Regions from separate parts of the Streptomyces sp. NPDC048734 genome, predicted to be linked through region 2. Evidence: riboswitches for the same ligand, from Rfam matches in the RefSeq annotation. Region 2 holds a riboswitch; each other region holds the start of a gene.
The links. A riboswitch is a leader RNA that binds a small molecule or an ion and turns the genes downstream of it on or off. The one in region 2 is predicted to bind cyclic di-AMP.
Positions count from the first base shown of each region.

Region 1: it holds a riboswitch for cyclic di-AMP, as region 2 does, so the genes downstream of both, ACGFQC_RS12350 (M23 family metallopeptidase) here and ACGFQC_RS21835 (transglycosylase family protein) in region 2, are expected to answer to the same signal.
Region 3: it holds a riboswitch for cyclic di-AMP, as region 2 does, so the genes downstream of both, ACGFQC_RS29515 (LysM peptidoglycan-binding domain-containing M23 family metallopeptidase) here and ACGFQC_RS21835 (transglycosylase family protein) in region 2, are expected to answer to the same signal.

Region 1 covers NZ_JBICUZ010000003.1:727,179-729,430, reverse strand. Annotated here, with positions in the region: gene ACGFQC_RS12350 (M23 family metallopeptidase) at 1-1,002, opposite strand, end outside; cyclic di-AMP (ydaO/yuaA leader) riboswitch at 1,010-1,169, opposite strand; tRNA gene ACGFQC_RS12345 (tRNA-Met) at 1,476-1,549, opposite strand; gene ACGFQC_RS12340 (dihydrofolate reductase family protein) at 1,617-2,252, opposite strand, start outside.
Region 2 covers NZ_JBICUZ010000008.1:84,583-86,834, forward strand. Annotated here, with positions in the region: gene eno (phosphopyruvate hydratase) at 1-182, opposite strand, end outside; gene ACGFQC_RS21835 (transglycosylase family protein) at 514-1,251, opposite strand; cyclic di-AMP (ydaO/yuaA leader) riboswitch at 1,255-1,436, opposite strand; gene ACGFQC_RS21840 (transglycosylase family protein) at 1,641-2,252, opposite strand, start outside.
Region 3 covers NZ_JBICUZ010000014.1:127,295-129,546, forward strand. Annotated here, with positions in the region: gene ACGFQC_RS29510 (tyrosine-protein phosphatase) at 1-258, opposite strand, end outside; cyclic di-AMP (ydaO/yuaA leader) riboswitch at 840-997, shown strand; gene ACGFQC_RS29515 (LysM peptidoglycan-binding domain-containing M23 family metallopeptidase) at 1,002-2,039, shown strand.

The DNA.
Region 1 (2,252 bases), on a different contig from region 2:
GGCCGGGTCGATGCCGGCGCTGCCGCCGCCGGGGTGGACCTCCATGTGGAGGTGGGCGCCGGTGACGTTGCCCGTGGCGCCGACGCGGCCGATGACGTCGCCGGTGGCGACCTTCTGGCCGACGCTGACGCTGATGGAGGACTGGTGGGCGTACCAGATCTCGGTGCCGTCCTCGAGGGTGAGCACGGTCTTGTACCCGTACGACCCCTCGTAGCCGGCGGAGGTGATGGTGCCGCTGTGCACGGCCTTGAGGAGCGTGCCGGTGGGGGCGGCGAAGTCGAGGCCGGTGTGGTACCCGGAGGACCAGTAGGCACCGGCCTGACCGAAGGTCGAGGTGATCGTGTACGAGGAGGTCGGCAGCGCGTACTGCTTGGCCAGTTCGGCGAGGCGCTCGGCCTCCGCCTTCTTGGCGGCTTCCTCGGCGGCCTTCTTCCTGGCGGCCTCGGCCTTGGCCGCGGCCTCCTTCTCGGCCTTGGCGGCGGCTTCGGCGGCGGCCTTGGCCGCGGCGGCCTCGGCGGCCTCCTGCGCCTTGGTCTCGACCTGGGTCTGCTGCGACTCGGCCTGCGCCATGATCCGGTTGCGCAGTGCCTCTCCGGCGTCGGCACCGCTGTCGGTGCTGTCGGCGGCGACGGCCTCGGTGCCGAAGGTGCCGAAGGCACTGAGCGCGGGCGTCGTCTCCTCGGGGGTGTCATCGTCGGAGATGAGGGAACCCACTGAGGGGAGGTCGGGCATGGAGATGGAGACCGGCGACTTGCCGGTGTTGGCGCTGGCCATGCCGGCGCCGCCGACGGCGGCTATGACGCCGACGCCGAGAACGGTGGAGCTGCGGGCGAGTCCGCCGCGCTGCTTGGCGACGCGGTGCTTGCCGCGCACCGGACGAACGGAATCCGCGGTGGGGTTCCATTCCTCCCAGGGGCCCTCGTCGGTGCGGTAGGTGCCGTAGCCGAAGGTCTGCTGGCCGGGCACGGCGGGGGCTTCTGGGGCAGGCCGGTTGGACGCCACGCGGGCGTACTCCTTTCCTTCCGTCGCCTACCGGGTTAGCTGACGGGTTCGGAGCGGGAAGGTCTCCTACGCGCGTATACCGGCCGTGACTGTACGGCGGCTTCCGCGCGATTCACCCCAAGTTGGTGGTTCCCCGGTTCCCTTGCGGGATTCGGCGCGTGCGCACGGAGCCGCCTCTTGTGACGGCTGGGACGACCGCGCTGCGTTATCGAACGTTAATAGACGGGGGGGCGGGATTCCAAGCCGTTCAGCTTGATCAACAACATTCATGGCCTGGACTTTCAGCCCATGACCGGTGAAAAACGGGCGAGTTGACCAGCCACCCGGACGGCACAGGGGTCACCGGGGTTTTGATGGTGACTCAGATGTCATGCGCAGGGCTCCGGGGCGTTCACCGTACGTGACGGGAAAGGTCGCCCTGACACACCGAGGGCCGGAATCCCATGATCAGGATTCCGGCCCTCGGCCTTGAGTAGCGGGGACAGGATTTGAACCTGCGACCTCTGGGTTATGAGCCCAGCGAGCTACCGAGCTGCTCCACCCCGCGTCGGTGTGACACCAGTCTACGCCATGCGGGGGACGCTCAGAACCACGGTCGGACCCGGGGGGACCGGTCAGGGGGTCCGGCGCAGCAGATGGCCGTTGGGCGCCTTCGCCTGCTCCTCGTACTCGGGAAGGACGACGACGTCCGCGCCCGCGGCGGCCAGCAGGCCGCTCCCGTCGGCGTCGGTGACGAAGGTGTCCGGCTCCCGCCAGGCCGTCACGACCCGGCGCACGCCCGCGTCGAGGATCAGGCGGGCGCACGGGGCCGGCCGGGAGGAGCGCCGGGCGCAGGGTTCCAGGCTGCTGTAGACGGTCGCGCCGGCCAGCCGGGGGTCGGCGGGGTCGGTCTTGGCGAGGGCCGCCTCCTCGGCGTGGACGACGGGGTCGCCGGCCTCGCGGGAGTGGCCGCGCGCCAGCTCCGTGCCGTCGGCCGCCACCACGACCGCGCCGACGCTGAACGCGGTCCGCGACGGCGGGCAGGCGGCGGCCAGCTCGCAGGCGAGGGCCAGCCAGTGCCGGTCGGCGGCTGCGGGCAGCGGCCCGGTGCCGGGTGCGGTGGGCTCGTACGACATGAGGACCACGTCCTCGATGCGCCGGGTCCCCACCAACCGCAGGCGCCCGCCCTGATAGCCGCCGGGGCCGAACAGCCGGGGCGCGCCCGGGTCGCCCACGAACAGGGGGGCCAGGACGAGCTGGAGTTCGTCGGC
Region 2 (2,252 bases):
TAGCGGTTCGGGTCACCGTCGCGAAGCTCGATGGCCTCGAAGGCGCCGGTGGAGGCGCCGGAGGGGACGGCGGCACGCCCCGTGCTGCCGTCGTCGAGGCCGACCTCGACCTCGACCGTGGGATTGCCTCGGGAGTCCAGGATTTCCCGGGCTACGACGACGTCGATGGACGGCACGAGCATCTCCTTCTTGGGATGTGACGCTGGTTGTGCGGGGCACGAGCGGGCCGTGTGGAGCCCTTGCTGAGCCTTGCGACTAGAGCCTAACCGCCCCGGGGCGTCGGTCGGCCGACCGACCGTCCCGTGGACAGGGAGACGGTACCCATTGTTTCAGTCCGGAACAAAGGAGGTGGCCGACAGAAGGCGGCGAACGGGAAGAGAAAACCCCGCCCGGGTGCGTACGGGGGAACACGCACCGGGGCGGGGGGACCGTGGGGACGGGGGCTCCCTCACGAGGCCTTCAGCGTGACGGCCTCGACTGTGAGGGGGCTGTGGTCCGACCGGGGGCCGGATGTCACTTCAGGTGCAGCTGCTGACCCGGGTAGATGAGGTCGGCGTCCTGGACGATGTCCTTGTTCAGCTCGAACAGCTCGGCCCAGCCGCCCTTGACGCCCTGCGCCTCGGCGATGGAGCTGAGGGTGTCGCCCGTGACGACCTTGTACTCGCCGTCGCCCTTCTTGACCTTCTCGCCGGTCGGGGTGGTGACGGTCTTCTGGGACTTGACGGCCGGGCGCTCGGCGGAGCGGGAGGCGCCCTGCTTCTCGGTGGAGCGGGTGGAGGTCTCCGAGGAGCCGCCGTCGGACGAGCCGCTGGAGGACGAGCCGGTGGAGGCCGAGCCGCTGGAGGACGAGCCGGTGGAGGCCGAGCCGCCGTTGTACGCGGCGCCGGACAGGCCCACGCCGCAGACCGGCCAGGCACCCTTGCCCTGGCCCGCGAGGACCTTCTCGGCGATCTGGATCTGCTGGGACTTCGAGGCCTTGTCGGCGGTGGAGGCGTACTGCGTGCCGCCGTACGCGGCCCAGGTGGAGGCGGAGAACTGCAGGCCGCCGTAGTAGCCGTTGCCGGTGTTGATGGACCAGTTGCCGCCGGACTCGCACTGGGCGACCTTGTCCCACTCGGAGGCGGTGGCGGCGGAGGCGTTGCCGGCCGCCATCAGCGGGGCGGCGATGGCGACACCGGTGACGCCGGCGAGCGCGGCGGCGCGGGCGGCCCTGGACGGACGACGGTGCTTGCCCTTGGCGGAAAACAGCATGGTGGATCCCCTCACCGACGCCTGCGAGGTGAGCTGTCGGGTTCGGGCCGTGTGAGTTGCCCGGCCACTCCCGCCCGGGAGCACTGCTCCCGAAAGGCGTGGCTTCACCCCGAGCCGTTCCGGTCGACCGACCGGTACGGCACTTACCTTGGGTCCCCCGCTCCTGCCTACGGCGCTTGACGCGACGACTGTTCCCGGGCTGCCACTGGCAGGATTCGGCGTTGCGGCAGCCGGGGCTCGGGTTGCCGAGCGATCACGACCGTAGACACGCGCTCGGCGGAATTTCAAAGACGATCACGCCTTCTGAGACTCATCCCACACTTTGATCAAAACGGACATTCGGCCCGAAGTGTGACGTGAACTCCCGCTGCTTTTCCCGTTTTTCCGCCCTATTCCACCCCTGTGTCGAGGGTCTGACCGGGGGTGATGTCGTTCGGGTCGGCGCCGATGGCGTCCTTGTTCTCGGCGTAGAGCGCGCGCCATCCGCCGTCGAGTTCAAGGGAGTCGGCGATGGAGACGAGGGAGTCGCCGTCGCGCACGACATAGGTGCCCACCGCGCCGCCGGAGGCGCCCGCGGCGTGCCGGCCGGCGGAGGCCGCGGTGGTGCCGTCCGGCACGGTCTCGTCGGCGGAGGTGCCGCGGTGGCGGCCGGAGGTGAGGGAGCCGGTGTCGACGAGGCTCCAAGAGCCCACCTCCTGGACCGACTTGTCCGAGTCGTCCACTTCGGGGGTGGCCGTGGGCGAGCTGTCGTCCGTCCCCGAGGTGCCCGCGTCCGCGTCCGCGTCCGCCGACGCGTCGGACTCCGGGGAGTCGTCCGACTTGCCGGAGGAAGGGGACGAAGTGGACGGAGAGGCCTCGTCCGTGACATCCGAGGAGGATTCGTCCGAAGGGGAGGCCGACGCGTCCTTGTCGTTCGAGGAGTTCGAGGAATTCGACGAGTTCGAGGAGCCGGACGCACCCTTGGACAGGTCGGACAAGCCGGACGACACGGGGGATTCGGA
Region 3 (2,252 bases), on a different contig from region 2:
CACATTGCGCACGCCCGGCAGCTCGACGTCCGGGCCCTCCAGCCTCTGGTCCGCCGCGTTGCGGAAGTCGAAGACCGTGTGCAGGCCCAGTGAGGCCAGGAACGCGGCGTCCTCGTCGGTGGCGTGCGCGAGATGTCCGCTGCGGAACAGCACGCCGTGGCGGACCCGCCGGCCGTCGACGGTCGGCAGGCCGCCCACGTCCCGGAAGTTGCGCACTCCGGCCAGCTCGGGCTCGGTCGACGGGATCTGCTGCGTCACGGGGGCTCCTCCCGGTCGTCGGTCCCGGCCGGCGCGGCTCGACGTGGCCACCGGAACACTTCCCTGACCATACGACATCGATGCCTGGGGCAAACGGGTCCTCGACCAGGCCTTCGAGACCTCCGCGAGCCCTGTTCGAGGCCTCTGCCGGTCCTGTTCGCACCAGGGGGCCGGCGCTCGGGTCCGCCGGTGGAGGCCGCCCCGGGAGGGCCGACCGGGTGCGCACCCGACATGTGGTGACCCCGATGTGCCGGTTATCCGTTCGTGTCGCATCTGAGGCTTCTGTCTGAATTGAAGCCTTCGTTCCAACTCGCTCTGGAATAAGCGGCTCTGGGGATCCGTCACGTGAGCAGCGTCATATCCGTGACCCTGAGTTGTCCGTCATGCTCACGTAATACGGCTGTTTTCCAAGGCTGTTCATCGTGAAACCGGCCCCTTGATTCACGGAAAGTGACCGGGAATTCCTGCCGGGGATCAAGAGAAAGCCTCGGCGAGTACAACCTTCGCTTGTCCCTGTGCGTCGTGGTCGCTTACGTTCCAGACCAATCCGGACGGACGCCCAATCCTGCCGCCGCCCGGAGCCCGCACACTCACCCGTGAACGGCAGGAGCGGGGGACCCACAGGCAGTACCGCCTGTTCCGGTCTCCGGAACGGCTAGGGGTACAGCCGCGCCCCGGCGCGGCCGGACATCTCCAGTCCGCACCCGACAGCTCACCTCGCAGGCGCCGGAGAGGAATTCGTCATGCCCGCCAAGGGTAAGCACCGCCGTCCGAAGCCCCAGCGCTTCACCCGCTCCATCGCCGCCGCCGGAACCGGCGGCGCCGCGCTCGCCCTCCCCCTCATGGGGGCCACCGGTGCGCACGCCGCACCGTCGCAGTCGGCGGCGCAGGCGGTCTCCGCGGTGTCCGAGCTCTCCGCCGCTCCGGAGAAGGCCGCCCAGGCCGTTCCCGTGGCGCAGAAGTCCGCGAAGTCCGCCACGACCTACACGGTGCGTTCCGGCGACTACCTCTCCAAGATCGCGGACGAGCAGGATGTCACCGGCGGCTGGACCCGGCTCTACGCGGACAACCGCGAGGTCGTCGGGGACGACCCGTCGCTGATCCACCCGGGTCTGAAGCTGTCGATCGGCAAGAAGGCCGCGACGAGCACGACCAAGTCGCCGTCCGATTCGTCTGGTTCATCCGGTTCCTCCTCCTTGTCGAAGCAGTCCTCGGGCTCCTCCGCGAAGTCCTCTGAGTCCTCTGAGTCGTCGAAGTCGTCGAAGTCGTCGAACTCCTCTGCGTCCTCGAGGTCGAACTCCTCGGACGTCTCGAAGTCGTCCTCCTCGCGGGCGTCCACCACGCAGGCCGCCGGGAACGCCACCACCGCCACCGGCTTCAGCGTCCCGGTCTCCGGCGCGACCGTCGGCACCCCGTACAAGATGTCCGGCAGCATGTGGTCCAGCGGGTACCACACCGGTGTCGACTTCGTCGTCCCCACCGGCACCTCGCTCAAGGCCGTCGGCGCGGGCACGGTCGTCTCCGCGGGCTGGGGCGGCGCGTACGGCAACCAGGTCGTCATCAAGCTCGCCGACGGCTTCTACGCCCAGTACGCCCACCTGTCCTCGCTCTCCGTCTCGGCCGGCCAGTCCGTCTCCGCCGGTCAGCAGGTCGGCCTCTCCGGCGCCACCGGCAACGTGACCGGCCCGCACCTGCACTTCGAGATCCGCACCGGTGCCGGCTACGGCTCGGACGTCGACCCGGTCGCCTACCTCCGCTCGCACGGCGTCTCCGTCGGCTGACGTACCGCCCGGCCTCCCGCCCGGCACGCCACCGAAGGCCGGCCCCCGCTCCCGGGGGCCGGCCTTCGGCGTTCCCGTACGCACCCACTCACGCGTGCGCACGCACCGGCGCCGGCGCCGGCAGGCACCGGCACCAGCGCCGGCACGCACCGGCACGCGCGTCCGCGCCGGCACGCGCGCCCGCACCCGCGCGATCTTGCGCGTTCGTGATCG